DNA from 3 places in the Mesorhizobium sp. M0276 genome. Region 3 is predicted to be linked to each of the others. Evidence: riboswitches for the same ligand, from Rfam matches in the RefSeq annotation. Region 3 holds a riboswitch; each other region holds the start of a gene.
What was found. A riboswitch is a leader RNA that binds a small molecule or an ion and turns the genes downstream of it on or off. The one in region 3 is predicted to bind cobalamin.

Region 1 (10,256 bases), on a different contig from region 3:
CGACTGGGGCGTTGACGTTGTCAACGTCGAGTTCCGTCACACCCCCCTCTGTCCTGCCGGACATCTCCCCCGCAAGGGGGGAGATTGCGCCGTCATCAGGGATTTCGCCAATCGCGGATATCCGAGATAGATTCCTATCTGACGGGGCAGATGAGGAGCCGGCTTTGGTGACAGCCGATCTCCCCCCTTGCGGGGGAGATGTCCGGCAGGACAGAGGGGGGTGTGACGGAACGCCAACACTCGATGCGTCCGGCTTCTCCACAACTCCGCATGCGGGCTCGTAAAACCCAGCCTTCGGGACCGCGACCGGCTCGACGACAGGCTCATTCTGTCCCGCTAACCTTGCCAGCTTCCGCACCAGCGCGCTCATATTCGCCAGGCCGCCCTCGCGGAAATAGTCGAGCAAGCCGTCGAGTTCTTCGCGCGGCAGCGTCGAGGCTTCGATCAGCCTTAGGTCCTCGTCGCGGCATTCGCCAGGCAGCAGCGCCAGTTTTATACCGCGCGCCCGCGCCGTCGAGGCAAGCTGGTCGCAGCCGTAGCGCCACCAGTCGTAGCCGCCGAGGATGCGGACGAGGATGATCTTGGCGTGACGGGCGACGCTGTCGACCCAGAGGTCGACGGACATGGGATGGCGCAAGTCGCGCAGAGCCGCCAGCCGCATCGAGGGCAGGCGGTCGGCGTCGGCCTTCCACGCTGCCGCCAACCCGGCGAGGTCGCTGTCGGTGAAGGACAGGGCCACGATATCCGCCGGCGCCTGCCGCAGATCGACCGGCTCGGCGAGGTCGTCGAGCGAGGCGGATGTCGTGGTTAGGATGTGCATCGCAACCTGTGTCCGAAATCAGCCGGCGAGTATACGCTCGATAGCCGGGCGGTTCAGCCCCTTGAGGCCGATCACGACGAGGCGCGAGCGGCGGTCGTCCTGCGCCGTCCAGGCGCGGTCATAGTAGTGGTTGACGCGCGGCCCGACGGCCTGCAGCAGCAGCCGCATCGGCTTGCCGCCGACCTCGACGAAGCCTTTCACACGCAGCACGTTCTCTTCCTCGGCAGCCGTGGCGACGCGTTTCGCCAATTCGTCCGGATTGGCGATCGAGGCAATGTCGACGATGAACGTATCGAAGTCGTCATGCTCATGGTCGAAGGCGCCGTCGTGATGGGACTTGCGGTTCTCGATATCGTCCTCGACCGCGAGACCGAGGCCGAGCAGCACGGAGGGATCCACCTTGCCATGCGACGTCGGCACGATCTTCACCGCGCGGGCGGAGTGTTCGTTGATGATGGCGTTGGCGCGGGCGGTGCCGGTGGCGTCCATCAGGTCGCTTTTCGACAGGATGATCAGGTCGGCGCAAGCGATCTGGTCCTCGAACACTTCCTCGACCGGGTCGTCGTGGTCGAGCGTCTCGTCCTGGGCGCGCTGCGCCTGGAGTGCCTCCATGTCGTTGGCGACGCGTCCCTCGGCCAATGCCGGCCCGTCGACCACGGCGATGACGCCATCAACGGTCACGCGGCTTTTCACGCTCGGCCACTGGAAAGCCTGGACCAGCGGCTTGGGCAAAGCGAGGCCGGAAGTCTCGATCAGGATGTGGTCGACCTTCGGAGTCAGCGCGAGGATCTGGTCGAGCGCCGGCACGAAATCGTCGGCGACGGTGCAGCAGATGCAGCCATTGGCCAGTTCGACGATGTTTTCCTCGGGGCAGGTGTCGATGCCGCAGCCCTTCAGGATCTCGCCGTCGATGCCGATGTCGCCGAACTCGTTGACGATGATGGCAATACGCTTGCCGCCGGCGTTTTCCAGGAGATGGCGGACCAGCGTCGTCTTGCCGGCGCCGAGAAAGCCGGTGACGACGGTGCAGGGGACGCGGGAGACGGAAGCGGTCATTTCAGGTCCTTCACAGGTCGAGGGGAGGGATGCGGGCAACAAGGCCGCGCTTCAGGCTATCGGGGCGGCCGCGCCATGGGATCAGGCCGTCCGTCGAAGTGGCGAAGAGTTTGGCTCCAGTGACCAGATCGGCGCCGCTGGTTGGTGTCAGGTCGCCGAAGACATAGCTCCAGCAGCCGTTGCGCAGGATGGCGGCGCTGAGCCGCCGCTTGCAATTGCCGAGACATTCGACGCTGCTGATGCGAATGTTGTCGCCCGACGCGGCGCGTCGCGTGTCGTCCGCCAGCAGTTCGCCGGCGCGGGGATGGGCGTCGGAGCCGGTTTCATCGCGGCAGGAGGCGCAGACGATCACGGTGACGCCAGCCAAGGCATCATCATGGCCGGACGAAACATCCGCTGTGCCAGCCGAAAAACTGCTGTCGTGGTCCAAAGATCGTGCTCCTTGCCCGGAAACCCGCCGGACGATCGGATTCTGTAGTCGCAGACGGCAGGTCTCCTGGCTCGCGGGTCATTGCCTTGGGTAGCCGCCTTCCCGGGATCACCCAGTGGCTTTCGGCCTTGGCTCTTCGCTTACAGTTGCGGGGACAGCCGCGGATTTGGGATTTCGTCCCTCACCGCATTCCCTCTTAGCTCCTCTCGTTGAAGAGAAGAGACCGTCTGTACCGGATTTAGGCTTTTGCAGGCGGCAGTGTCAACGCGGCTTACGACACGGCGATGTCGGCCAGCGCCGGACCCAAGTCACCGGCGGGCGTCACTTCCATGCGCTCAAGGCCAAGCCAGCCCTGCATCTGTTTCAATTCCTCGAAGAGCTGAGCAGCGGTTTCAGGCGGCGCACCGGACTCGGCATAGGTGGCATGGACGCGCAGGGCACTGGCCGGCCGGTCGGCCTTGAGGTCGACGCGCGCGACGATCCTGTCGCCGAGCAGGAACGGCAGGACATAATAGCCGTATTGCCGCTTGTCGGCCGGCGTGTAGATTTCGATGCGGTAGTGGAAATCGAACAGCCGCTCGGTGCGCGAGCGTTCGAAGACGACCGGATCGAACGGTGCCAACAGGGCGCGGGCCTCGATCTTGCGCGGCAGACGGGCATCCTTGTGAAGATAGGCCGGCTTGTCCCAGCCTTCGACGCGCACCGGCAGCAATTCGCCTGTTTCAACCAATTCCTCCAGCCGGCCTTTCATGTCGGCCGGCGAGAGGCGGAAATAGTCGCGCAAATCGCCTGATGTCGCGATGCCGTGGGCGCGGGCCGAAATGCGCAGCAATTCGCGGTGCGCGTCCTCGGCGGCCGGAACCGGAAGATCGAGGATCGCCTGCGGCAGCACACGCTCCGGCAGGTCATAGAAGCGTTCGAAACCGCGACGGTGCGCCGTGGTGATGCGTCCGGCCCAGAACAGCCATTCGAAGGCATGCTTGGCATGGCTCCAGCCCCACCAGCCGCCCGAGCCCTTCTGGCCCTCGAGCGCGGAGGCGGCGGTCGGGCCGCGCTCGACGACCTGGCGGTAGATCTCTTCGACATAGGCGGCGTGCTCGCGACCCCATTTGGCGAGGCCCAGATACATTTCGTCGCCGCGCTCGGCCCGTTGCATGCGCCAGCGCATCAGCGGGTATGTCTCGACCGGCAGGAAAGAGGCCTCATGCGCCCAATATTCGAAGACCGTGCGCTTGCGCGTCATGGCCGCATTGTCGAGCAAGGCGAGAGGGTAAGGGCCAAGGCGCGAATAGAGCGGCATATAATGAGCGCGCACCACCGCGCTGACGGAATCGATCTGCAGCAGACCGGTTCGAGCCAGCACGCGGGCAAAATGGCGGCGGTCGGGCGTAGCTGTTGGGCGGGGATCGAGAAAACCTTGGGCTGCAAGCGCGATGCGCCGGGCCATGGGGAGCGAGATCTTTTCCTTCATGCAGGCGTCACTCTGAGGGCGATGATGGGTGATTCCGGACAATGCTAGCAGGGTTTTGGCGGCAACCATGTCAGGAGAGAAAAGTGGAGTAAAAGGCGAAGGAAATCAAACAGGAGCGGATCGGACCAGTTTGCCGCGATAAGCCGTCCAGGTCAGTGTTTTGAACAAGGTTTGACTTGCTTCGCTGGAAGTGCTGCGCTAACCCTCGCCGCGTTGCAGCATAGGCCCTTAAAACGGTTCAGCGGTTAAACTGTCACGCTTCCGCATTAGGGTCCGGTGCTGTAATCAACGTGGATTGGCGCCAACGGAAAGCCGAGCATGAACGCACTCTTGAGCTCATACCTGCCCATCGTCCTGTTCATCGGCGTGGCGCTGGTTGTCGGCCTGGCGCTGCTGGCCGCACCCTTCCTGGTGGCTTACCGCAACCCCGATCCCGAAAAGCTTTCCGCCTACGAGTGCGGTTTCAACTCGTTCGACGACGCCCGCATGAAGTTCGACATCCGATTCTACCTGGTGTCGATCCTGTTCATCATCTTCGACCTGGAAGTGGCCTTCCTTTTTCCGTGGGCGGTGTCGTTCTCGAAGATCGGAATGCTCGGCTTCTGGTCGATGATGGTGTTTCTGGCGGTGCTGACCATCGGCTTTGCGTATGAATGGAAAAAAGGAGCGCTGGAATGGGATTGAACGACAGTTCAGGCACCCTCGTCGCGCCGAAGCCTAAAGGTATCCTCGATCCCAATACCGGCCGGCCGGTAGGGGGAGACGATCCCTTCTTCCTCGAGATCAACAACGAACTGGCCGACAAGGGCTTTCTCGTTACGTCGACAGAGGCGCTGATCACCTGGGCGCGCAGCGGTTCGCTGATGTTCATGACCTTTGGTCTTGCCTGCTGCGCGGTCGAGATGATCCACACCTCGATGCCGCGCTATGACTCGGAGCGGTTCGGCGTCGCGCCGCGCGCGTCTCCGCGCCAGTCCGACATCATGATCGTCGCCGGCACGCTGACCAACAAGATGGCGCCGGCGTTGCGCAAGGTCTACGACCAGATGCCGGAGCCGCGCTACGTCATCTCGATGGGCTCATGCGCCAATGGCGGCGGCTACTACCACTATTCCTATTCGGTGGTGCGCGGCTGCGACCGCATCGTGCCGGTCGACATCTATGTGCCCGGCTGCCCGCCGAGCGCCGAAGCGCTGCTTTACGGCATTCTTCTGCTGCAGAAGAAGATCCGCCGCACCGGCACGATCGAACGGTAAATCCATGACCGCATCCCTGAGCGAACTGTCGACCTATCTCGGCGAGAAGCTGATCGACCGCGTGAATGACGCTGATATCGCCTATGGCGAGCTTACCATTCGCGTCGAGCCGCGCGATCTGGTCGAGGTCATGACCTTCCTGCGCGACGATGCGCGCTGCCAGTTCATCTCGATCATCGACATCTGCGGTGCGGACTATCCGTCACGCGCCAAGCGCTTCGACGTCGTCTATCATCTCCTGTCGCCGAAGCAGAATGTGCGCATCCGCGTCAAGGTGCAGGCCGACGAGGAAACCATGGTGCCGTCGATCACCGGCGTGTTCCCCGGTGCCGACTGGTTCGAGCGCGAGACCTACGATCTCTACGGCGTGCTGTTCTCCGGCCATCCCGATCTGCGCCGCCTGTTGACCGACTACGGCTTCGAAGGCCATCCGCTGCGCAAGGATTTCCCGCTGACCGGTTTCGTCGAAGTGCGTTACGACGACGAAGCCAAGCGCGTCATCTACGAGCCTGTGGAACTCAAGCAGGAATTCCGCAATTTCGATTTTTTGTCCCCGTGGGAAGGTACTGATTACGTGCTTCCCGGGGACGAGAAGGCAAAGCAGTAAATGGCTGAGACCTCCGTCCGCAATTTTAACATCAACTTTGGGCCTCAACACCCTGCGGCGCATGGTGTTTTGAGGTTGGTCCTTGAACTCGACGGCGAAGTCGTCGATCGCGTCGATCCGCATATCGGGCTGCTGCACCGCGGCACGGAAAAGCTGATCGAGGCCAAGACCTATCTGCAGGCGATCCCCTATCTGGACCGGCTCGACTATTGCGCGCCGATGAACCAGGAGCACGCTTTCGCGCTGGCCGCTGAGCGCCTGCTCGGCATCGACGTGCCGAAGCGCGGGCAGCTGATTCGCGTGCTCTACTGCGAAATCGGCCGCATCATGTCGCACATCCTCAATGTGACGACGCAGGCGATGGACGTCGGTGCGCTGACTCCGCCGCTGTGGGGCTTCGTCGAGCGCGAAAAGCTGATGGTATTCTATGAGCGCGCCTCCGGTTCGCGCATGCACGCCGCCTATTTCCGTCCTGGCGGCGTCCATCAGGACCTGCCGCAGAATCTGGTCGAGGATATCGGCAAGTGGATTGACCCGTTCCTGAAGTCGATCGACGACCTCGATCAGTTGCTGACCGGCAATCGCATCTTCAAACAGCGCAATGTCGATATCGGCATCGTAACGCTGGCCGATGCCTGGGCCTGGGGTTTTTCCGGAGTCATGGTGCGCGGCTCGGGCGCTCCTTGGGATCTGCGCAAGTCGCAACCCTATGAATGCTATTCGGAAATGGATTTCGACATTCCGATCGGCAAGAACGGCGACTGCTTCGACCGTTACCTCGTGCGCATGGAAGAAATGCGCCAGTCTGCAAAAATCATGCGCCAGTGCGTCGATCTCTTGCTGGGCAAGGAAAGCACCGGTCCAGTGTCGAACCTCGACGGCAAGGTGGTGCCGCCCAAGCGTCAGGCGATGAAGCGCTCGATGGAAGCGCTGATCCACCACTTCAAGCTCTACACCGAGGGTTATCGCGTGCCGGCCGGCGAGGTCTATGCGGCGGTCGAGGCGCCGAAGGGTGAATTCGGCGTCTATCTGATCTCCGATGGCTCCAACAAGCCCTACCGCTGCAAGCTGCGCGCGCCCGGCTTCGCGCATCTGCAGGCCATGGATTTCCTCTGTCGCGGCCACATGCTGGCCGACGTCACCGCCGTTCTCGGCTCCCTCGACATCGTGTTTGGTGAGGTCGATCGCTAAATGTCAGTCCGCCGTCTCGCAGAAGCCAGCGTCCAGCCAGCATCCTTCGCCTTCAACCGCGCGAATGCGGCCGCGGCGAAGCAATGGATCAAGAAGTACCCGAAGGGCCGCGAACCGTCGGCCATCATCCCGCTTCTGATGCTGGCGCAGGAGCAGGAAGGCTGGGTGACGAAGGCGGCGATCGAGACGATCTCCGACATGCTCGGCATGCCCCGTATCCGTGGCCTCGAGGTGGCGACCTTCTACACCCAATATCAGTTGAACCCGGTCGGCACGCGCGCGCATATCCAGGTCTGCGGCACCACGCCCTGCATGTTGCGCGGCTCGGAAGCGCTGATGGATGTCTGCCGGTCAAAGATCCATCACGACCAGTTCCACACCAACGACAAGGGCACCTTGTCGTGGGAAGAGGTCGAATGCCTCGGCGCCTGCGTCAACGCGCCGATGGTCATGGTGTTCAAGGATACTTTCGAAGACCTCACCCCCGAACGGCTGGCCGAGATCATCGACCTCTATGATGCGGGCAAGGGCGCCTCGGTAACGCCGGGGCCGCAGAACGGCCGCACGGGCTCGGAGCCGGCCTCCGGCCTCACCAGCCTGAAGAGCGAAAAGGCGATTCTCAAGTCGACCCGCGATAGGGAGGCCAGGGAGGCGGCCAAGGCCGCCAAGGCGGCGCCTGATGCGATCATCGCCACGGTCGCGCCAGTAGCAGCTGACGCTCCGGTTGCGCCGTCGAAGGCCAGCAAGCCGAAAACCGATGCGCCGGAAACCAGCCCGGCGCTGAAATCGCCTTCGCCGGTCAAAGTGGCGCCGGCCGTTGAAAAGGCGGCGAGCGTTTCGGCACCGTTGCATTCGGCCGCCAATGCCAACAAGGCGGACCCCGAGGTCGAGCAGGTTTCCAAGCAGCGCAGCGGCCCGAAGAACAAAGCCGAGCCGGCGACCGCCTTCAAAGCACCGGAAGTCAAAGTGCCGGCGGCGAAAGCCGCCAAGCCTTCCAAGCCGTCGCTGGAGGACAAGAACCGTCCAGCCGGCATCGACAGGCCGGCACTGGTCGACGACCTCAAGCTGATCTCGGGCGTCGGGCCGAAGATCGAAGGCATCCTGCATTCCCTTGGCATTTTCACTTTCGCGCAGATCGCATCGTGGAAGAAGGTCGAGCGTGAGTGGGTGGACGGCTATCTCTCCTTCCAAGGCCGCATCGAGCGTGACGACTGGGTCAAGCAGGCCAAGGCGCTCGCCAAGGGCGGCGTCGCCGAATACATCCGCGTCTTCGGCAAGAAGCCGGTCTGAGGGACGAAAAATGCTTCAGGACAAAGATCGCATCTTCACCAACATCTACGGCCTATTCGACAAGTCGCTGGCCGGCGCGCAGGCGCGCGGTGCCTGGGACAACACGCCGGGCATCGTCGCGAAGGGACGCGACTGGATCGTCAACGAGATGAAGGCGTCGGGCCTGCGCGGCCGCGGCGGCGCAGGCTTTCCGACGGGCCTCAAATGGTCGTTCATGCCCAAGCAGAGCGACGGCCGGCCGAGCTACCTCGTCATCAATGCCGACGAATCCGAGCCAGGCACCTGCAAGGATCGCGACATCCTGCGCAATGACCCGCACACGCTGGTCGAGGGGGCGCTGCTTGCCGGTTTCGCGATGGGTGCGATTGCAGCCTACATCTATGTGCGCGGCGAGTTCGTCCGTGAGCGCGAGGCGCTGCAGCGGGCGATCGACGAGGCCTATGAGGCCAAGCTGATCGGCAAGAACAACACCTCCGGCTATGATTTCGAAATCTACATGCACCACGGCGCCGGCGCCTATATCTGCGGCGAGGAGACAGCACTCCTCGAAAGCCTCGAAGGCAAGAAGGGCCAGCCCAGGCTGAAGCCGCCATTTCCGGCCAATGTCGGCCTTTATGGTTGTCCGACCACGGTCAACAATGTCGAATCGATCGCCGTGGCGCCAACCATTCTGCGCCGCGGTGCTGCCTGGTTCTCGTCCATCGGCCGGCCCAACAATGTCGGCACCAAGCTGTTCTGCATCTCCGGCCACGTCAACAATCCGTGCACGGTCGAAGAGGCGATGTCGATCCCGTTCCGCGAGCTGATCGAGACGCATTGCGGCGGCATTCGCGGCGGCTGGGACAATCTTTTGGCGGTCATCCCCGGCGGTGCATCGGTGCCCCTGGTGCCGGCCGAGCAGATCATCGATACGCCGATGGATTTCGACGCATTGCGCGACCTCAAGTCCGGCCTCGGTACGGCGGCTGTCATCGTCATGGACAAGTCGACCGATATCGTGAAGGCGATCGCTCGGCTTTCCTACTTCTACAAGCACGAGAGCTGCGGCCAGTGCACGCCGTGCCGCGAAGGCACGGGCTGGATGTGGCGGGTGATGGAGCGCCTTGTGCGCGGCGAGGCGCAGAAGCGCGAGATCGACATGCTGCTCGACGTCACCAAGCAGGTCGAGGGTCACACGATCTGCGCGCTGGGCGATGCGGCGGCATGGCCTATCCAGGGCCTGATGAGGCATTTCCGCGGGGAGGTGGAGCGGCGCATCGACGAGTTTTCGCGCAACGCGCACCGGGCCGAACCGGTGATGGTGGCGGCGGAATAGAAGAATTTTTTGAATGCGGGCGAGAGCCCGAAGGGAAATACGGGCAAGTGCCCGATCTGAGATAACCGGGGCGGGCGAACGAAGAAACGACCAGGAGAATCTATGGCGCCGTATTCGACTCCCAATCCATTGATGCCCAATTTGGACCAGCTCGAGAAAATGAACCAGGATCTGACCAGGATGATGCCGAAGGAGATGGCCAGTGCCGTCAACCTTCTCGTACATCCCGTGGCGGGTGTGGCGGCGATGTCGGCGCTTGGCCTCGGGTTCGCCAATCACGCATTCGGCGTCTGGCTGGGCGCGCTTTCGGGGGCGGCGGAGGCCTCGCAACGGCTGCTGCAGCCGATCGTCGATGATTTCGAGGCGCGCGTCGCGCAGTTCGACGATCCGAGTCCGTCCTCCACCAGGGCGCGCGCGACGGCGAAAACCATGATTGCCGAGGCGCAGTCCTTTGCCCAGGAAGTCACGGACATTGCCGCGAAGGAACCGGCCGCTGCAGTGCCGGCGGCGAATGCCGTCCCGGCGGCCGGCGACGCCGCCGATGTGCTGATGCCAGAGGATTTCAGACAGCCCAAGGCGATAGAAAAGCCGGCAGAACCGGCGGACCTCAAGGCCATATCGGGTATCGGTCCCAAGCTGGAAAAGGTTCTCAACGGCCTGGGCATCTGGACCTATGCCCAGATCGCGGCATGGACGCCGCAAGAGGTTGCCTGGGTCGAGGACTATCTGTCGCTCGGCGGACGTATCGGCCGCGACGACTGGACGGCCCAAGCGGCGGCGCTCGCCGTCACGAAGTGAATGAAATGCCCGGTGTGGTTTC
Region 2 (10,256 bases), on a different contig from region 3:
CTATTCGGAGGCCTCGATGGATGACTTCACCGCCTCAGCCGGACTGACGCGCGGCGCGCTTTATCATCACTTCGGCGACAAGAAGGGCCTGCTGCAGGCGGTTATCGCCGAAATCGACGGGGAGATGGCGGCGCGCATCGATGAGGTCGCGTCGAGAGCGCCGACCCGTTGGCAGCAGTTCGTCGACGAATGTTCGACCTATATCGAGATGGCGCTGGAGCCGGAAATCCAGCGCATCATGTTCCGGGATGGCCCGGCCGTTCTGGGCGATCCGGCACAATGGCCGAACGCCAATGCGTGCATCGCTTCAATGACCGGCCATCTGACGGCGCTTCAGGAGGAGGGGGTCGTCGTCTCCAGCCTCGACCCTGAAACTGCCTCGCGGCTGATCAACGGCGCGAGCAGCCAGGCGGCGCAACGGATCGCCAATTCGAACGACCCCGAAGCGACGTCGAAGAAGGTGGTGGTGGCGTTCAAGCAACTGCTCGAAGGCCTACTCAAAAGGCCAGGTTCGCAACCGAACTGAAATCCCATCGGTGGCCCGGCGCCGCGGCCGGCAATTGACAATCGCCGGGTTGGGTCCATCCTCTTTCACCACCTCTGAGGGGGAGATTCGGGGCATGTGGGATTTCGATATCGGCAGGTCGGTGTCCATCATGATGCGGACATGGCCCTTCATTGTCTTTCGTATGATCGTCTATTTCGGCATCACGCTGGCCTACATCATGGCGACCGGCACGGGCGCCTCCGTCGGCTATGGCGTCGGCCATATCTCCACCGATCCCGACGGGCCGCTGTCCTTTGCCCTGTGGGGCGGGGTGGTCGGTTTCGGCGTCGTCTCGATCGCTGTTTACTGGATCCGCGAATACATCCTCTATGTCGTCAAGGCCGGCCATATCGCCGTGATGGTCCATCTGATCGACGGCCGCGACATTCCCGGCGGCCAGGACCAGATCGCCTACGCCAAGGATATCGTGACCCAGCGTTTTGCCGAGGCCAATATCCTTTTCGTCGTCGACCAGCTGGTCAAGGGCGCTATCCGCGCCATCACCGGCCTGCTCGGCGGCATCGCCGCCTTCCTGCCGATCCCGGGCCTGAGCGGCTTGGTCTCCTTCATCAACACGGTGATCCGCCTGTCGCTGACCTATGTCGACGAGATCATCCTCGGCTACAACATACGCATCAATTCGTCATCGCCGTTCGAGACGGCGCGCCAGGGCGTCGTGCTCTATGCCCAGAACGGCAAGGTCATGGTCAAGAACGCCGTCTGGCTGGCGGTCATCATGTGGGGCGTATCCTTCGTCATCTTCCTGCTGATGCTGGCGCCGGCCGCCGCCATTCTTTTCCTGATGCCAGGGCAATTGGCGGGCTGGGCTTTCGTGCTCGCCATCGTCTTCGCCTGGGCCTTCAAGGCGGCCTTCATCGAGCCCTTCGCCATCGCTTGCCTGATGCAGGTCTATTTCAAGACCATCGCCGGCCAGGTGCCTGATCCCGCCTGGGATGCCCGGTTGGCCGAGGTGTCATCGAAGTTCAGGGAGCTTAGGGACAAGGCGCTGGCGTCCTTCGGCGGCTCGCGTTGGGGCCCGGCCGGCGCGACAATCTGATCGGCGAGGCTCGCCGGTATGGCAGCAACGGTGTTGAGGCGCGCCACGGTCGATTTGAGCAACCCTTCGCCTTGCCCGGAATACGTCTCGCTCATGATCAGTTCCGGCAGCGGCAGCCGCCGTCCCCAGCCATGCGTTTCAAGGTCAGGTTTTGGCGCGAACTCCGAGACGCGGCCGACGCAGAGATAGGCGACCGGGGTCACATGCTCCGGAATTGACAGCAGGCCTTTCAGCGCTTGCGCCTCGATGATGCTGACCCAGCCGACACCGACGCCTTCGGCGCGCGCCGCCAGCCAGAAATTCTGCACCGCGCAGACCGTGCTGTAGAGGTCCATCTCCGGATTGTGCGAGCGTCCCAGTGGCGAACCCTTCGAACGCTCGCGATCGCAGGTGATGCAGATGTTGAGCGCGCTTTCGCAAATGCCTTCCAGCTTGAGCTTGCGGTAAAGCGCCTGCCGCTCTTCCGCAATGGCCGGCAATTCCTGCTGGCGCGCCGCCAGGAACAGGTCGCGCACCTTTTCCCGTCGCTCGGCATCGCGAATGACGATGAAGTTCCAAGGCTGCATGAAGCCGACCGACGGCGCGTGATGGGCGGCAAGCAGCAGCCGCGCCAGCACCTCATCGTCGAGCCCGGTGGGCAGGAAATGGCTGCGGACGTCGCGCCGCGTGAACATGGCGCGATACACCGCATCGCGCGCATTCTGCTCAAATCCATCGCCAACAGCAGCGGTCATGTGTTCCGGCATCGCTTGTCCCCTTGCGATTGCAATCGATGCCATCCGCCTGACCATGCGCATGACGATGCCTGCCAGGCCGGTCTTCTGGCTCGGGATCAACCCGCGTCCGGTGCCTTCCCGTCATCGACAGTGGCATATACCGGCGCGGTCCCCCTTACAGCGTTGGGCACGCCACGGAATTCAACCGTGTTCCCGATTCTCCCGCTTGCGGCGGGCACCAAGCAGTGTCACGGACCTTACGCCGAAGCGCGGACGACGCCAATGCCTGCAGCGACGCGAATGGACGCAGGCGCGATTTTCCCCAGTCATCGGCCGCCCGTGCATGGCCTTTGTCGATCCGGGTCACTAGATTAGGACGATGGCTACCCGTCTCTATACCCATCCGATCTTCCTTGAGCACCTCACGCCGCCCGGCCATCCCGAGCGGCCGGACCGCTTGCGCGCCATCGAGCGCGTGCTGGATGACGAGGCTTTTGCCGCGCTCGATCGTATCCAGGCGCCGGAAGGCGACGAGGCCACCATCCTCTATGCTCATCCCGCCGATTTCGTCGCCCGCGTGCGCGCCGCCATTCCCGACGAGGGAATCGCCCGCATCGACGCTGACACCACCGCCAGCCCGAAGAGCTGGCAGGCGGCGATCACCGCAATCGGTGCGGCCAACGCCGCCGTCGACGACGTCTTTGCAGGCCGCGCCGACAATGTCTTCGTCGCGGCGCGGCCGCCCGGCCACCATGCCGAAAAAACCACGGCGATGGGTTTTTGTCTGTTCAATACGGCGGCGATCGCGGCGCGTTATGCGCAGAAGAAGCATGGTATCGAGCGTGTTGCCGTCGTCGACTGGGACGTGCATCACGGCAACGGCACGCAGGATATTTTCTGGGACGATCCGTCGGTGCTCTATTGTTCGACGCACCAGATGCCGCTCTACCCCGGCACCGGTGCGAGGAACGAAACCGGTGCCGGCAACATCGTCAACGTACCGCTGGCGCCGCAGACCGGCAGCGAGGTGTTTCGCGATGCCTTCCTCTCGCGCGTGCTGCCGGCGCTCGACAATTTCGCGCCCGACCTGATCATCATTTCGGCCGGGTTCGACGCACATCACCGCGATCCGCTGGCCGAGATCAACCTGACCGAGGACGATTTCGACTGGGCGACCGGCCAGCTGATGCAGCGCGCCGCGCGTCACAGCGGCGACCGGCTCGTCAGCCTGCTCGAGGGTGGCTACGATCTGCAGGGATTGGCATTTTCGGTCGCCGCCCATGTCGGGCGACTGATGAAAGGATGAAATGATGGCCGGTGAGATCAACGAAGATGTCAAGGCGATGAGCTTCGAACAGGCACTCGACGCGCTGGAAAAGATCGTCGATGATCTTGAGCGTGGCGACGTGCCGCTCGATCAGTCGATCAAGATCTATGAGCGCGGCGAAGCGCTGAAGGCGCATTGCGACCGGCTGCTGAAGGCAGCCGAGGACAAGGTCGAGAAGATCAGGCTGTCGCGTGACGGCAAGCCGGTTGGAACGGAGCCGCTCGACGCGGACTGAGGCACGCAGCCGTCTCACCGACTTTTGGACACGATCATGATTGAGCATAGAGTTCGTCTTGATTGAAACGGCTCAGGACAAGAGGAGATACGGAAGCGATGTGCAGAAACATCAAGACCCTGTTCAATTTTGATCCGCCCGCGACCAATGACGAAGTCCGCGACGCGGCACTTCAGTTTGTCCGCAAGCTGAGCGGAACGACGCGGCCTTCGAAGCAGAATCAGCATGCCTTCGACCACGCGGTCGAAGCCATCGCGGCATCGGCGCGCGAACTGCTCGATTCACTCGAAACCCATCAGCATCCTCGCAATCGCGAGGAAGTGGCGGCCAAACTAAGGGCGAAATCGGCGATCCGGTTTGCCTGATGCGTCGAGGCTGCCTCTGGCGCTGACAAGGAGAGTGCATGAGCTTCTTCCCGGGGAAAGACCCAGAGGCCGGCGACGCCTTCGCCAGCGACCAGATCGAACTGATGGTCATCCCCAACGCCAAGGATATTGGCGGTTTCCAGGTTCGCCGCGCCTTTCCGACCGCCAAGAGGCGGTTGGTCGGCCCGTTCATCTTCTTCGACCGCATGGGCCCGGCCATCCTGCGCGCCGGCCAGGCGCTCGACGTACGCCCGCATCCGCATATCGGTCTGTCGACGGTCACCTATCTGTTCGACGGCAATATAAGGCATCGCGATTCACTCGGCACCGAAATGGTCATCCAGCCCGGTGACGTAAACCTGATGACCGCCGGCCGCGGCATCGTCCATTCTGAGCGCACCCCTGAAGAAATGCGCGGCGCGCCGATGTCGATTTCCGGCTTGCAGACCTGGTTGGCGCTACCGGACGGCAAGGAAGAAGTAGCCCCGATTTTCGAGAATACCGCAGCACTTCGGTTGCCTGAGATCGACGCCGAGGGCGTTAGCGGCCGCATTGCCATTGGTGATTTCCAAGGGCTGCGATCCCCGGTCAGGGCCGACACAGAGACACTCTATGCCGATCTGCGCCTGGCGCCAGGCGCCAGCGTGAAGATCCCCGCCGATGCGGAAGAACGAGCCATCTACACACTGGAAGGCGAGGTCTCGATCTCGGGCGACGTTTTCCCGGCCGAACGGCTGCTGGTGTTTCGGCCCGGTGACGAGATCGTCGTATCGTCGCAGACCAGCGCGCATTTCATGCTGTTCGGCGGCGCTTCGCTCGGCTCGCAGCGCTACATCTGGTGGAATTTCGTCTCATCGTCGAAGGAACGCATCGAGCAGGCCAAGCACGAATGGAAGACGCGACGTTTCGATATTGTTCCCGGAGACGAGGAAGAGTTCATTCCGCTGCCGGAAAGCTGATGCATGTTGCCCGAAAGTGACCCGGTTCTGGGAGAACGGCATGCATCAAACCAAGGACCGCAGCCCGATCCGCGTCACTGACGTGCATTTACATTCTCCGGCCGGCGGCCTATTTCGCCAATGAACAGAAAGCCTGAGTACCCGTGAACGCAACGCCGCATACGCCGCTTCTCGACAAGGTCCGCATCCCAGCCGACCTGCGCACGCTTGCCGAAAGCGAACTGCCGCAATTGGCGTCCGAGCTTCGCGCCGAGCTGATCGATGCCGTCTCCCACACCGGCGGCCATCTTGGCGCCGGCCTTGGCGTGGTCGAGCTGACGGTGGCGCTGCACTATGTCTTCAACACCCCGGATGACCGGCTGATCTGGGATGTCGGCCATCAGGCCTATCCGCACAAGATCCTGACCGGCCGGCGTGACCGCATCCGCACATTGCGCCAGGAAGGGGGCCTATCGGGCTTCACCCGCCGCGCCGAGAGCGAGTACGATCCCTTCGGCGCCGCCCACTCCTCAACATCGATTTCGGCCGGCCTCGGCATGGCTGCAGCTCGCGATCTCTCCGGCGGCCGCAACAATGTCATCGCTGTCATCGGCGACGGCGCCATGTCGGCCGGCATGGCCTACGAGGCGATGAACAATGCCGGCGCGCTCGATGCGCGGCTGATCGTCATCCTTAACGACAACGACATGTCGATCGCGCCGCCGACCGGCGCGATGAGCGCCTATCTGGCGCGTCTGGCTTCGGGCAAGGCCTATATCGGCCTGCGCGATTTCGGCAAGAAACTGACGTCCTATCTCGGCAAACGCGCCGACCGCGCGATCACAAGGGCGGTCGAGCACGCACGCGGCTACGTTACAGGCGGCACGCTGTTCGAGGAGCTCGGTTTCTATCACATCGGCCCGATCGACGGTCACAATCTGGAGCATCTGATCCCGGTCCTGAAAAATGTCCGCGACAATGGCGAAGGCCCGGTGCTGATCCATGTCGTCACTCAGAAGGGCAAGGGCTACGCGCCGGCGGAAGCCGCCGCCGACAAATATCACGGCGTCAACAAATTCGATGTCATCACCGGCGCGCAGGCCAAGGCGCCCGCCAACGCGCCTGCCTACACCAAGGTGTTCGCCGAAAGCCTGGTAAGGGAAGGCCGCGAGGACGACCGTATCGTTGCCGTCACCGCCGCCATGCCGAGCGGCACCGGCCTCGACCTGTTCGGCGAGGCATTCCCGTCGCGGACCTTCGATGTCGGCATTGCCGAACAGCACGCGGTGACCTTCGCAGCCGGCCTTGCCACCGAAGGCTATAAGCCGTTCGCGGCGATCTATTCGACCTTCCTGCAGCGCGCCTACGACCAGGTCGTCCACGACGTCGCCATCCAGAAGTTACCGGTGCGGTTTCCTATCGACCGGGCGGGCTTCGTCGGAGCCGACGGCGCCACCCATTGCGGCGCTTTCGACACCACCTTCCTGGCAACCTTGCCGGGGTTTGTCGTCATGGCCGCTGCCGACGAGGCGGAGCTGCGCCATATGGTGCGTACCGCGGCGAGCTATGATGACGGCCCGATCGCCTTCCGCTATCCGCGCGGCAACGGCGTCGGCGTCGACCTACCGGAACGCGGCTCGGTTCTCGAAATCGGCAAGGGCCGCATCCTCAAGGAGGGCACCAAGGTAGCGCTGCTGTCCTTCGGAACGCGACTGCAGGACTGTCTGATCGCCGCCGAGGAGCTGGGTGCCGCCGGGCTTTCCACCACGGTCGCCGATGCCCGTTTCGCCAAGCCGCTCGACGAGGATCTGATCCGGCGGCTGGCCCGCTCGCATGAGGTGCTGGTGACGGTGGAGGAGGGCGCCGTCGGCGGCTTTGCCAGCCACGTGCTGCAGTTCCTCGCCCACGAAGGCCTCCTGGAAAGCGGCTTGAAGGTGCGTCCGCTGGTGCTGCCCGACGCGTTCATCGATCACGCCAAGCCGGAAAAGATGTACGCCGATGCCGGGCTCGACGCGGCTGGCATCGTGCGCACCGTGTTCGTCGCGCTCGGGCATATGGTTCGCGCTCAACGCGCCTGAATTAAAGTCTCAACGACTTGAATCAGTTGGCCGGCCCACGACCTTAACGCGTTGTTTACGCTGCCGTTTGGCTTTTCGCTTACCGTCTCTCTTGGCCGTTTTTCAACGGCGCCCTGCTAAACCGTTGATCAGGCAGGGAGACAACAACAATGAAAACGCTTCTGTGCGGCGTAACGCTTTGCACCGTCATCGTCGCGCCGGCCGCCGCCGAAACGCGCTACGATCGTAGCCTCGAAAAGGCGGCCATGGGCATCGTCGCCGGCAAGATGGGCGATATCCGCGGCGGCTTTTCCTACAAGCAGGTGCCGCAGCTGGTGGTCGTGCCGGGCGTAGCGCCGGCGGCCGTGAGCGAACGCCCACGCGAGGAAGCCACGGGCAAGCCGGACGACGGTCTGTCGCCCGCCGTGGAACGGCAGGTTTCGCGAACCATTTTCTAAATTGGAGGCCGGTGGGCCTGGAGTTGCTTAAGAAGGCACGATGGGTGTCGGTCCATCGGCAGATGCCTTTCCATGACGCTTGCCGTTATGCAGCCGATCTGAAAAGACTATTCTTCGGCCAGCTCCGCTTGCTTCGACGGCTTCCCGGAGCGCCATGATTCCGTGGCGTGGCGGGCGCGGTCGGCCAAGATGGCGAGGCGTCCGCGCAGGCTTCGCCCACCCATCACCGATGACAAGATCACCGAATGCGTCGAAAAGCGGCGCTTGAAATCCTCGCCGCCGCAGAGAAAGTCGACCGTGGTCAAGCCCTGGTCAAGCGACCATTGGATATAATCCATCATCAAGACCATGCCTGGCGAGGCCCGCTCGAAGGCGGGGTCATAGGTCGTGACGAAAGCCATCATCGTCCCGCGCTGCTCGAAATTGATCGAGACGGCGATGATCACGTCGTCACGTTCGAGCACGAAGAGGCGCAGCAATCCGAGCCCGGCCAGGACGGAGACGAGTGCCGCCAGAGCGGTGGAGCCTTCGTCGAAGAGATCCGAAGCGCGGCCGTGCTTTGCCAGCCACAGCCGCTTCAGCGCCGCGACGCGCTCAAGCACCTGCTCGCGGTCTTCGTGCGCATCCATCAGGCGGAAGCGCAGCTTGCCGCCTTCCTCTATGAATTTGCGGCCACGGCGGTAGTTTTGCCGGGTTTTTTTCGATTGGCTTTCGAACCATTGCGCGCCGCCTTGCCAGGTGCCAACGACACGATGGCTGATCTCGCTGCGGTGGTTTGGCTGCAAGATCGTGCCGCGGCCTGGGACGGCGGAACCGAGCAGGGCGTGGAATCGGGCATCCGGCAACAAACGATTCAGATAGACGAGGTCGAAGCCACCATCGTCGAGAATGCGTTTCCAGAGCTGCGAAAGAATCAACGGGTCGCAGTCGGGGGCGAGCAACACGTCGCCATAATCGCTGTGATCTTTCGCCGCCCATTCCAGGATACGGACACCGGAGCGCTTGAAGGTCGCAAGCGCAATGACGGCCTCGAGGCGCTTGCCGCTCCAGACCAACCCGATCCTGAGGCCGCGCCGGTCCTGATGCGGCGTCGTGCGCCACCAGGCCGAGATCCAGTCCGGATGCTGGAAAACAAGGCCGCCGGCGCGTTGCCAGAGCGCCGCCCAGGCCGGCGCTATTTCTGCCAGGCGCGCGGCCGAAGTCGCGACTTCGATCTGGTGCGTTTGCGGCAGCCGGCACACGACAGGCCCGTTCAAGGCTTGCCCCTTTGCGGCGATTGCCGTGACTCGGGCTTTTCAGTGCGGAGGTATCTGGCGATCAGCCGCCAAATCCGCTTCAGCGGCAGGATATAGAGGCCTGAGAGCGACTGGTAGTCGCGCACGTTGCGTTCGATCAAACCGAACTTGAAGTCCTCGTCCGGTCTGGGAACGCATAGCGTTCCGAACAGCCGGTCCCAGAACGAGAAGAGCAGCCCGAAGTTCTTGTCGTAGTGGCGCGGGTCCGTGCTGTGGTGCAACTGATGCCAGTGCGGGCATAAGATCAGGTTGTTCAGCGGCCCAAAGGAAATCTTGAAATGCGTGTGCCTGACGAAATCCATCATCAGGATGTTGCGTATGATGTAGACGTTGACGCCGAAGATCGTCAGTTCGACGAGGTTCAACGCGACCAGCGACCAGATGCCGAAGCAGATGCCGGGAATGACGCCGTCCCAAGCCCGGTTCATCAATTCGTCGAGCGGGTGGACGCGGTCCTTGGTTATGCCGACCATCACTTCGGCCGAATGGTGCACCTTGTGCAGTTCCCAAAGCACCGGATAGCGATGCTGGGCGACATGATAGAGATAATACGAGATGTCGTAGGCGAGCAGCATTGTGATGGTGAATATCGTTACCGTCACCGGTCCTGCCGGACCGTCGATCAGAGGCGCTTGGATCGGAAGGAAGGTCGTGAGCAGCCAGTTCGTCGCATAACCGACGGCGCTGACGAAGACGATGCCGGCAGGCAGCATGAGGAACGGCATCAGGGCCTTCCTCGTCACCCAGAACAGAAGGTCGGCTCTCGCCGAGGGATGAGTGACGACCTCGTGCGGGATCGCGAACTCGAAGAATTCTTTCCAGCTCTTTTTCTCGACCGTGCGCCAATAGGCGACGAGGGCGCTGACCAAAGCGGTCAGCAACAGAAGTCCGGTCGCCAGCAGACCGGCGCCGGAAATCCGGTCAAGCACCTTGTAGACGATTTCGCTGGCCATTTCCAAGATTGCCGCCTCTTCATCCCGTTTTGCGGGCTGTCGCAGTCATAACATTTTAGTCCTCAAGCAAGTGCGACGAGAACTGGTTAACGATCCATGAAATTTCCGGTGGCTTAAGACGAGAGTATTTCTGTCATGCCCATCTTCCTTGAAGTTGAGGCGCGTGATTGCCCAAGCACGAAGCGTCGCCGTTTGCAGATCATTGTCGGAGGCGACATGCTTCCCTTCAATGCCGGGCAGTGCCCTTGCCATCGTCGTCGGCTTTCGCCATGAAGGCCGATGAATTCGCCTCTGCCAGCCAGCACCCG
Region 3 (10,256 bases):
GCCGCGCACGGCGCGCATGAAAGGATCGGGGCCGCAGCAGAAGATTTCGCGCTCGCGGAAATCGGGCGCCAGCAGCGGCAGCCTGATGGCGTCGATGCGGCCCATATGGCCGAACCAGCCCTCTCGGCTCGAACGCTCCTCGATCATGAAACCGAGCGACAAGCCCGGCATACGGCTGCCGAGCAGTTCGAGCTCCTTGCGGAAAATGATCTCTTCCGGGCGGCGCGCGCAATTGACGAAGCCGACATCGGTCCATGGCGCACAGTCGTTCAGCCAGCGCAGCATCGACATCATCGGCGTCACGCCCGAACCGGCCGAAATGAACAGATATTTAGCCGCCGGGTGACTGTGCAGCGAAAAATCGCCGGTCGGCCCATAGGCCTTGACGTGCGAGCCGGGCGTCAGATGGTCAAACATCCATCGCGTGCCGGTGCTGCCGGCTTGCGCCTTCACCGTCACTGCGATCGAGAACGGCCGCGATGGCGAGGACGACAGCGTATAGGTGCGCATCAGCGGCCCGTCCGCGGTCGGCAGTTCCAACGTCACGAACTGGCCCGGCTTGTAGCGGAACCAGGTCTGGTTGTCGGAGCGGAAGGTGAAGGTCTTGACGTCAGGCGCTTCGTCGCTGACGCCGATCACCTCCAGCACCTGCAGCCTGTCGTTCCAGGGCGTCATCTGGTCGAGATGGCGATAGAGGCCAAGATCCGTCATCGCATTCATCCTCTCTTGTCCCTCATGTCTTGTGCATGTGATGCAACTAGGCGACGCTGCGCAGCGCCGGCCTTCCGCCTTCGGCGAGGCGCGGGCCGATGAACGACGCGTACCATTCGACGAACTGGATCACGCCGCCCTCATGCAGCTCCGAATAGGGGCCCGGTTCATAGGCGGGCGACAGGATGCCGAGGGCGTTTTCCTCAACGATGCGGCGGTCCTGGTCGTTGGTTTCGGTCCACACATGGGTAAGGTCTTCGATGGTGTAGTCGACACCCTCGACCGCGTCCTTGTGCACCAGCCATTTCGTCGTCACCGCCGTTTCCGTGGCGCTGATCGGCACCACCCGGAACGTCACCGCGTGATCGATGAGGATATGGTTCCATGTCGTCGGATAGTGATAGTGCATCAAGGTGCCGATGCGGTCGGCGGAGACAGCGTCGGAGAGGTTCTTCTTCACCGCCAGTTTGCCGGTCATGGTGTAGCTGACGGCATCGCGCAGCAGCGGCGCGCGGGTGGCGCGATACTGCCCGGCCGGATCGATGCGGAACTTGCTCGGCAGGCCTGATGCCTCGCATTTGGCCCAATGCGCGACCATTTCGGGGTCGCTGTCGGCGCCGTTGACGCCGGTCACGGTCGGAGCCTCGGGGAAGGTCTTGCACAACTCGGGATGATTGGCGACGCAGTGATAGCACTCGCGGTTGTTTTCCCAGACCAACTTCCAGTTGCCCTTCTCGATGATCGTGCTCTCGAAGGCGACCTTTGCTTCCCGCAACCGGTGCGGCAGCAGATAAGGTTCGATCATCGCCCGCATCGGCGCGAAATCCGCTGGCTCCTTGGCCAGGCAGATGAAGATATAGCCGCCGACGCTCTCGCAGGCGACCGGCTTCAGACCGAACTCACTCTTGTCGAAACCGTCGGCCATCTGACGGGCGAACAGCAGGCGGCCGTCGAGCTCATAGGTCCACTGGTGATAGGGGCAGACGAGCTTTGCCGCAGTACCCTTGTCGGTGTTGCAGACGCGACTGCCGCGATGGCGGCAGGAATTGTGGAAGGCGTTGATCTTGCCTTGCTGGTCACGGACAAGAACAACCGGATAGTCGCCGATCTGCACAGTAATGTAGCTGCCCGGCTTCGGCAGCTCGCAATCATGGCCGATGAACAGCCAATCGCGATACCAGATCAGCTCCATGTCCAGCTTGAAGTAGTCTGGATCGGTGTAGAAGGGCTGCTCTAGCGAAAAGCCTTGCCGACGGCTGTTCAAGCGCCTCAGCATGTCGTTGCGAATATCCATGTCCTGTCCTCGTTATCTAAGGACTGAACTGGTGGTGACGGAGGAAGGATTGGACGCAGGCCGGCGAGGCGCCGGGCATGCACTATCCACCTCTTGATCGCCCACCGCGATCAGTCGAGTCTAGAAATCTCGGGCTGGTTTCCGGGCTTTGGAGTTGTCCTTGCGGACGATCGCGACACCTTCCCAGGCAGTTGCCCAGTGGTCTCCCGTTGCGACTTGAACTCCACCACCGTTGCGGGGGCAGCGCCGGATTTTGACCGGCTTCCCAATTCTCCGCCCCGTCGTCACGAAGCGGCACCTGAGATGGCATGATCTAACCACGATCGCTGGCGCGTCATCGGCATGAAAACGACATCGTATCCATGCGGCGCGACACGCGTGCGAAACGTTCGGGTTGGCGATTGCCGGGCTGAAATCCTATCTCTTCGGCAGCCATCGCCACTTGCAATCTCCTCGAAAGCCGACCCCTTGCCGGCGGCCAAAAAGGCTAACGGTTTCGAAAAGTGACTATTAGCTGATTCTAAAATCGAACCGAACGGTTCGTTTCTGTTGACGGTGCGTGCAGGACGTTGTGAACGCCGGGCCTTGGCAACAGTTGGTGATCCAGCGGACGGTTTTGCTTAAACCATTGAAAAATAGAAATAATAAGTAGCGTGTGGAAGCCCTTGGCACAATTTCAAGTAGCGGATTCATGGTCCACACGGAACAACTTCGTGATTGGAAAAGGCGAGGATGCCCTCCCACATCGGGGCTGTCCGAACGACGCGATTTCATTTCCAAGACACGCCGCTAGACGGACGAAAAGAAGATACTGGAGTACAAAAAATGAAAAAGATCATTCTCACTGCCGCCGCCGTTCTGGCCATTTCCGGCAGCGCCTTCGCTAATGGCAGCGACCACTACGGTTCGAACACCCCGGCAGCCACTGCCGTCGACAGCTCGTACACCGCTTCGGTCAAGAAGTCCGAACCGGCTGCTCAGACGCCTGCCCAGGGCAGCGACCGTAACCTCTTCGGCCACTAACAACCAATTCCCAGTTGACGGCGGGTTCGCCCGCCATCCTGGCGAAATCCAGAAAATTCAGGAGACTTGAAATGAAGAAGATCATTCTTGCTACCGCCGCCGTTCTGGCCATCTCGGGTAGCGCTTTCGCCGCTAGCGACAACTATGGTTCGAACGGCGCCAACCAGCCTGCCACCACCGCCGTCGACAACTCGTACACGGCTTCCGTCAAGAAGTCGGAGCCGGCCACGCAGGCGCCTGTCAACCATGGCAGCGACCGCAACCTGTTCGGCAACAACTAACATCCGATCAAAACCAACATCCGACAGCGATGCTGCGGGTTAACCCGCAGCATCGAATTCGAGAATACGGAGTGTCAAAAATGAAAAAGATTGTTCTTACTGCCGCCGCTCTTCTGATTGCCGCCGGCAGCGCCTATGCCCGCAACGACAACGTTGGTGGCACCGATATCAACAAGCTGGCGACCTCCAACGTCGACACCACGCCGACGTCTTCGGTGCGCGACACCGGTTCGCCGGTCTACAAGCTGCTCAATTCGTCGGGCGACGTACCGAAGTCCGCCCCTCAGGGCAGCGACCGGAATCTCTTCGGCCGCTAACAGCCGAAGCTGATCTCCAAACAAGAGCGGCGGGCAGGCCCGCCGCTCTTGTTTTTGCAACGTGCAGTCTCATCATGGAACCTCAGGCCGCCTTAGCCTCTGCTTCGTGAAGCGCGAAGGACCGCCCATCCGTGTCGAAGATATGCAGGTCTTCGGCATTGGCGCTCAGCCGCAATGTCGAGCCGCGCTTGACCTCGACATTGCCGGGCAGCTTGGTCACCAGTGGCAGATCGGCGCGGCCGATGTCGACATAGACAAGCTGGACCTCGCCGAGCTGCTCGACATAGTCGACCGTCCCTTCGAACAGATAGTCCGCACCGCTGGCAATGATCAGGTCCTCCGGCCGCACGCCAAAGCTCACCGCGGCGCCCTTTGCCGAAGCAGGGGTCGTGATCGGCACGGTTGCCTTGCGCCCGCCGACATGGCTGACGACAGTCGGGTTTCCGGTCCTTTCGATGGTCGCCGGCAGGATGTTCATGGCCGGCGAGCCGATGAACTGGGCAACGAACAGATTGCCGGGCTTCTTGTAGAGATCCATAGGCGTGCCGACCTGCTCGATATGGCCTTCCTTGAGCACAACGATGCGGTCGGCCAGCGTCATCGCCTCGACCTGGTCATGGGTGACGTAGATCATGGTCGTGGCGGGCATCGATTCCTTGAGCTTGGCGATTTCGATGCGGGTGGCGACGCGAAGTGCGGCGTCAAGGTTCGACAGCGGCTCGTCAAACAGGAACACCTTCGGATTGCGCACGATGGCGCGGCCAATGGCGACGCGCTGGCGCTGTCCGCCCGACATCGCCTTGGGCAAGCGGTCGAGATATTTCGTCAACTGCAGGATTTCCGCCGCCTGGCGTACGCGCCGGTCGATCTCGGCCTTGTTCTCCTTCCCGATCTTCATCGAGAACGCCATGTTGTCGTAGACGGTCATGTGCGGGTACAGCGCGTAGGACTGGAACACCATGGCGATGCCCCGCTTCGACGGCGGCACGTCGTTCACGACCTCGCCGGCTATTCTGAGCTCGCCGGAGGTGATTTCCTCGAGCCCGGCGATCGACCTCAGCAATGTCGACTTGCCGCAGCCCGACGGACCGACAAAGACGATAAATTCGCCCGACTTGATATCGAGGTCGATGCCGTGGAGAATGTTCAGATTGCCGTAGGACTTCTTCACTTGCCTTAGCGTGACATCGGCCATTGGTTTGCTCCAGTGATTTGAAATTCAGTCGACGCGCCCGAACCAGGCGCCGTAGCCGCCAAGCTCGATGGAACCGCTGCTTGCCTGCCCCGAAAATCCGTGCCCGGGCAAAGGTTGCAGCGATCGGCTGCCAAGGTCAACCTTGGTTGGCCCGGCTCCCAGATTGAAGACGCAGACGACCTGCTCGTTGCCTGCGCGCCGGGTGAAGGCGACGGTGTCACCCTCGCTTTCGATGAAGGTGATGTCACCCTTGACAAGCGCCGGATGGGCACGCCGGAACGTGAGAAAGCGACGATAGTGCTCAAGCAGCGAATTCTCGTCGCCCTGCTGGACATTGACCGCTTGCGACAGATGCTTGGTCGGCACCGGTAGCCAGGGCTTTGCCGGCGAAAATCCGCCATTCTTGGCGCTGCCGTCCCACACCATCGGCGTGCGGCAGCCGTCGCGGCCTTTGAATTCCGGCCAGAAGCGGATGCCGTAGGGGTCCTGCAAGTCCTCGAAGCGCAGCTCTGCTTCGCCGAGCCCAAGCTCTTCGCCTTGATAGATGCAGACCGAACCGCGCAACGACATCAGCAGAGCCGAGATGACCTTGAGGTAGGCGGTCGGATCGGCTTCGCCAGCCGCCCAACGCGAGGCCGGGCGCATCACGTCGTGGTTGGAGAAGGCCCAGCACGACCAGCCGTCGCTGGCGACCTTGCCGAAGGATTCCAGCACCGAGCGGACCTTGGCCGCACTGATCTTTTCCGGCGCCAGGAAGTCGAACGAGTAGCACATGTGCACGCGCTTGCCGCCGGCCGTGTAGGCAGCCACCACGTCCAGTCCACGCTGCGAATCGCCGACCTCGCCGACCGCGGCGGTTGCCGGATATTCGTCGAGCAGCGCGCGGAAGCGCTCGAGGAAGCCGAGGTTCTCAGGGCGGCTCTTGTCGTAGAGATGATCCTGGTAGTTGTAGGGGTTGACCGCTGGTGCGGTCTGGTCGTTGCGCTCTTCCGGCGGCAGCGGCGGATTGTTTTCCAGGCCCTGGCTGTGGAAGTAAAAATTGATGGTGTCGAGCCGAAAACCGTCGACGCCACGCTCCAGCCAGAAGCGGGTGACGTCCAGCAACGCATCCTGGACTTGGCGGTTGTGGAAGTTGAGGTCGGGCTGCTCGGCCAGGAAATTATGCAGGTAATATTGCTGGCGGCTGGTGTCCCATTGCCAGGCCGAGCCGCCGAAGATCGACAGCCAATTATTGGGTGGCGTGCCGTCCGGCCTGGCGTCCGCCCAGACGTACCAGTCGGCCTTCGGGTTGGTGCGGCTCGACCGGCTTTCCTTGAACCATGGGTGATTGTCGGCGGTGTGCGACAGCACCTCGTCGATCATCACCTTCAAGCCAAGCCTGTGTGCCTCGACGGTCAGCGCGTCGAAGTCGGCCAGCGTGCCGAACATCGGATCGACGTCGCAATAATCGGTGACATCGTACCCGAAATCCTTCATCGGCGATTTGAAGAACGGCGAAATCCAGATGGCGTCCGCACCGAGTGCCGCAATGTAGGGCAGGCGGCCGATGATCCCCTTGAGGTCGCCGATACCGTCGCCGTTCGAGTCCTGGTAGCTGCGCGGATAGATCTGGTAGATCACAGCACCCCGCCACCAGTCGCGATCGATGGCGAGGTCAGGTTTCGAGCTGGCCTTCAAAGCGGATCGCATCGTTTCAGCCTCCTTTCACCGAGCCGGCAAGCAGCCCGCGGACAAAATAGCGCTGCAGTGAAAAGAACACGATCAGCGGCACGATTATGGTCACGAAAGCCGATGTCGTCAGAATCTCCCAGTCGCCGCCGCGTGAGCCCAACAGCGCATTGAGCTTGGCGGTCAGCACGATCTGGTCTGCCTCTGTACCCAGGAAAACCATCGCCACCAGCAGATCGTTCCATACCCATAGGAACTGGAAGATGGCAAACGAAGCCAGCACGGGGAACGACAGCGGCAAGACGATCTTGACGAAGATCTCGAAATCGCTCGCGCCGTCGATACGCGCCGATTCCATGATTTCGCGTGGCAGGCCGGCAATGTAGCTGCGCAGCAAGTAGATGGCGAAGGGCAAGCCGAAGCCGGTATGCGCCAGCCAGATGCCGAGATAGGTTTTCGACGGCATGCCGAAGAAAGCGCCGACGCCGTTGTAGAGTTTAAGGAGCGGGATCAGCGACATCTGCAGCGGCACCACCAGCAGGCCGATGATGACCGCGATCAGCAACGCCCGGCCGGGAAACCGCATCCAGGCCAGCGCATAGGCGGCAAAGGCGGCGATCAGGATCGGTATGACGGTCGACGGGATGGTGACGGTCAGCGAATTCATGAACGACCGCCCGATGCCCTCGGAAAACAAGACTGTCTTGTAGTTCTCGGTGGTGAATTTCGGAGGCGCCGACGAGGCATAGTAGACGCGCTGGCCGCGATCGCCTTCGAATGCTTTGGGCGACTGCATGACGAAGCTGCCGTCCTCATTCAGCTGCAAGGTCACGCCATCGCCGAGATCGGCCGGAGTGCTAGCGGGATATTGCGTTGGCGCCGCCGATTTGACACCGAAGGCGCTGATGTTGCGCTTGGCACCGTCGCCGAAGATGTTGCCCTCGAGAACGAACTTGCCGTCCTTTTCGACTTGCGTCGAGGCGGCCGGCAGCCGGCCGGCTTCGGTCTGAGTGGAACTGGCGAACGAATTCCACCAGCCAGAGGCGATGATCTGGTTCTTATCGCGCAGCGACGAGACCAGGATGCCGAGCGTCGGTATGGTCCAGATCGCGACGAAGACAAGCACGGCGATGTGGACGCCGAAGCGGCTGGCGAAGGAATTTCCGGTCGCAACGGCCATCTCAATGTCCTCCCGTCTCTTTGTTCGCCTGGCGGATGTTCCAGACCATGATCGGAATGACCGCGATCATGATGATGATGGCGATGGTGGCGCCGCGGCCGAAATCGCCGCCGCCACGGAACATCCAGTCGAACATCAAATTGGCCAGGACCTGGCTGTTCCACTGGCCGTTGGTCATGGTCAGCACGATGTCGAACACTTTGAGCACCAGGATGGTGATGGTGGTCCAGACGACGGCGATGGTGCCCCATATCTGCGGCACCATGATCTTCCAGAAGATCTGGAATGGATTGGCGCCGTCGATGACGGCGGCTTCCAGTGTTTCTTCGGGAATGCCGCGCAGGGCGGAAGACAGGATCACCATGGCAAAGCCGGTCTGGATCCAGATCAGGATCACCATCAGGAAGAAATTGTTCCAGAACGGCAGTGATATCCAGACCTGCGGCTGACCGCCGAAATGCTGGATGACGGAGTTGAGGATGCCGATCTGGGTCTGACCCTCGCCGCGATACTCGTAGATGAATTTCCAGATCACGCTGGCGCCGACGAAGGAGATCGCCAGCGGCAGGAAGATCAGGCTCTTGGCGATCGTGCCCCACCAGATCTTGTCGGTGAGCACGGCGATGATCAGCCCGAGGAAGGTGCAGGCGGCCGGCACCACCGCCAGCCAGACGATGTTGTTGAGGATCGAGTTGCGGAACTCGCGATCTCCAAAGGCCCATTCATAATTGGCCAGGCCGACGAAATTGACGCCGCCGCGATCGAGGAACGACAGCCGCAGCGTCTCGACCACCGGATAGATCAGATAGATGGTCAGGATGATCATCGCCGGACCGACGAACAGCCACGGCCGGACCAGCCCTTGCCGGCGCAGATTGTCGATAGCGGCGGCGCCAGCGACGCCGCGCGATGGAAATATCAGGTCGACCAGTTTGTTGGCGCCCCAGAAATAGGCGACGCAACCGCCGACCCCGACGATGATGACGAATATGGCCGAGAAAATCTGAGCCGCCATGGGTCCCTCCCCCTGCGCATCACTAGCCAAGGCCGAACGGTCAGGGCGATTAGATGCGCCGATTCAGTTGTTCAGAGCGCTATCGCCAGGCAAGACAGGTCTTCCTCTTTGCCGGTCGCGCTTCATGCCGGATGTCTGTGTGCTCATGATAGTCGCCGCGGCACGGGCCGCAGGTTGGATCCGGGCCCCCAGGGTCCGGATCCAGTCAGGATCGATAGGTCAAAACGTCCAGCCGAACAATCGGCGGCTTGCCTACTTTATGGCGTCCCAGCTTTTCTGAATGTCGGTGGCGACATCCTGAGCGGACTTGCCGCCGACCAGGTCGATCATGCCGGTCCAGAAGGCGCCGGCGCCGATCTTGCCGGGCATCAGGTCGGAGCCGTCGAAGCGGAAAGTCGAGGCGTTGGCGAGGATGTCGCCCTGCTTCTTCAGCGCGTCGCTGGCATAGGCCCCCTTGTTGACCGACTTGAGCGGCGTCACGAAACCGCCTTCGGCCATCCAGATCTCATGGGCGAGCGGCATCTTCAGGAATTCGATGAAAGCGCGGGCACTCTTGCTGTCTTTCGTGATCATCGCCAGCGTACCGGCACCGAGCACGGGCGTGCCCAGTTCAGGCTTGGAGGCATAGGGCGGGAAGTAGAAGAAGTCCGCGTCCTGGCCAATCTTGGTGCCTTCCGGGAAGAAGGTCGGGATGAACGACGCCTGGTGGTGCAGGTAGCATTTCGGCGGCACTGAGAAGAGGCCCTTCGGGCTGTCGCGGAAATCGGTCGCCGCAACTGCCTTGGCACCGCCATCGACCATCTTGTCGTCGGTCGCGATCTTGCCGAAGATGTCGATGGCGCTGACCACTGCCGGGTCGTTGAACGGGATCTCGTTCTTAACCCATTTGTCGTAGACTTCCGGCGGCTGGGTGCGCAGCATCAGGTCTTCGACCCAGTCGGTCGCCGGCCAGCCGGTGGCGCCGCCGGAGCCGAGGCCGATGCACCACGGTTTGCCGCCGTCGGCGATGATCTTCTTTTCGAGATCGGCGAGCTCTTCCTGCGTCTTCGGCACCTTGTAGCCGGCTTCCTCGAAATTGTCCGGCGAGTACCAGACCAGCGATTTCACGTCGGCCTTGTAGGGGAAGGCGAAGAAGCCCGGCTTGCCGTCCTTGTCCTTGAACGTGCCGAGATCGACCCATGACTGGCCGGCGCCGTAATTGTCCTTGACCCATTTGGCGGTGTCGTCGCCGAGCGGCGTCAACAGGCCCTTCGATGCGAGATCCTGGATCAGGCCTGGCTGCGGCAGCACGGCGATGTTCGGCGGGCTGCCGGCCTGCGTGTCGATGACGATCTGCTGTTCGTAATTCTCCGAGGAGGAGTATTTGATCTCGACGCCAGTGGCTTCCGAGAAATAATCGAGAACGCCGCGCACCAGGCCTTCGTCCTCACCGCGCCACGGTCCGAAGATCGACAGCGTCTCACCCTTGAGGTCGACTTTCTTGAGCTCTTCGTAGTTCGCCCAGTTGAAGCGCTTGTCCTCACCCGGCTTGAATTTCAGTTCGGCATGCGCGGGCGCGTTCAGGGCGAGCGT

Region 1: linked by a shared signal. The riboswitch ahead of NKJ01_RS10515 (DUF1636 family protein) and the one ahead of NKJ01_RS07550 (aromatic ring-hydroxylating oxygenase subunit alpha) in region 3 are both predicted to bind cobalamin.
Region 2: linked by a shared signal. The riboswitch ahead of bluB (5,6-dimethylbenzimidazole synthase) and the one ahead of NKJ01_RS07550 (aromatic ring-hydroxylating oxygenase subunit alpha) in region 3 are both predicted to bind cobalamin.

The regions. Positions count from the first base shown of each region.
Region 1 is NZ_JAMYSC010000010.1:123,900-134,155, forward strand. It holds gene cobN (cobaltochelatase subunit CobN) at 1-820, opposite strand, end outside; gene cobW (cobalamin biosynthesis protein CobW) at 839-1,876, opposite strand; gene NKJ01_RS10515 (DUF1636 family protein) at 1,887-2,306, opposite strand; cobalamin riboswitch at 2,346-2,549, opposite strand; gene NKJ01_RS10520 (winged helix-turn-helix domain-containing protein) at 2,578-3,777, opposite strand; gene NKJ01_RS10525 (NADH-quinone oxidoreductase subunit A) at 4,096-4,461, shown strand; gene NKJ01_RS10530 (NuoB/complex I 20 kDa subunit family protein) at 4,452-5,033, shown strand; gene NKJ01_RS10535 (NADH-quinone oxidoreductase subunit C) at 5,038-5,640, shown strand; gene NKJ01_RS10540 (NADH-quinone oxidoreductase subunit D) at 5,641-6,831, shown strand; gene NKJ01_RS10545 (NADH-quinone oxidoreductase subunit E) at 6,832-8,121, shown strand; gene nuoF (NADH-quinone oxidoreductase subunit NuoF) at 8,132-9,436, shown strand; gene NKJ01_RS10555 (helix-hairpin-helix domain-containing protein) at 9,539-10,234, shown strand.
Region 2 is NZ_JAMYSC010000030.1:76,422-86,677, reverse strand. It holds gene NKJ01_RS22905 (TetR/AcrR family transcriptional regulator) at 1-526, shown strand, start outside; gene NKJ01_RS22900 (hypothetical protein) at 621-1,604, shown strand; partial or broken gene bluB (5,6-dimethylbenzimidazole synthase) at 1,721-2,338, opposite strand; cobalamin riboswitch at 2,399-2,578, opposite strand; gene NKJ01_RS22890 (histone deacetylase family protein) at 2,700-3,626, shown strand; gene NKJ01_RS22885 (exodeoxyribonuclease VII small subunit) at 3,631-3,882, shown strand; gene NKJ01_RS22880 (DUF2277 domain-containing protein) at 3,981-4,247, shown strand; gene NKJ01_RS22875 (pirin family protein) at 4,286-5,206, shown strand; gene dxs (1-deoxy-D-xylulose-5-phosphate synthase) at 5,350-7,263, shown strand; gene NKJ01_RS22865 (hypothetical protein) at 7,413-7,700, shown strand; gene NKJ01_RS22860 (GNAT family N-acetyltransferase) at 7,808-8,956, opposite strand; gene NKJ01_RS22855 (sterol desaturase family protein) at 8,953-9,948, opposite strand; gene NKJ01_RS22850 (TlyA family RNA methyltransferase) at 10,228-10,256, shown strand, end outside.
Region 3 is NZ_JAMYSC010000007.1:21,918-32,173, forward strand. It holds gene NKJ01_RS07545 (FAD-binding oxidoreductase) at 1-711, opposite strand, end outside; gene NKJ01_RS07550 (aromatic ring-hydroxylating oxygenase subunit alpha) at 758-2,005, opposite strand; cobalamin riboswitch at 2,121-2,322, opposite strand; gene NKJ01_RS07555 (DUF680 domain-containing protein) at 2,831-3,028, shown strand; gene NKJ01_RS07560 (DUF680 domain-containing protein) at 3,100-3,309, shown strand; gene NKJ01_RS07565 (DUF680 domain-containing protein) at 3,390-3,626, shown strand; gene NKJ01_RS07570 (ABC transporter ATP-binding protein) at 3,709-4,821, opposite strand; gene bglA (beta-galactosidase BglA) at 4,846-6,510, opposite strand; gene NKJ01_RS07580 (carbohydrate ABC transporter permease) at 6,515-7,669, opposite strand; gene NKJ01_RS07585 (carbohydrate ABC transporter permease) at 7,671-8,684, opposite strand; gene NKJ01_RS07590 (ABC transporter substrate-binding protein) at 8,937-10,256, opposite strand, start outside.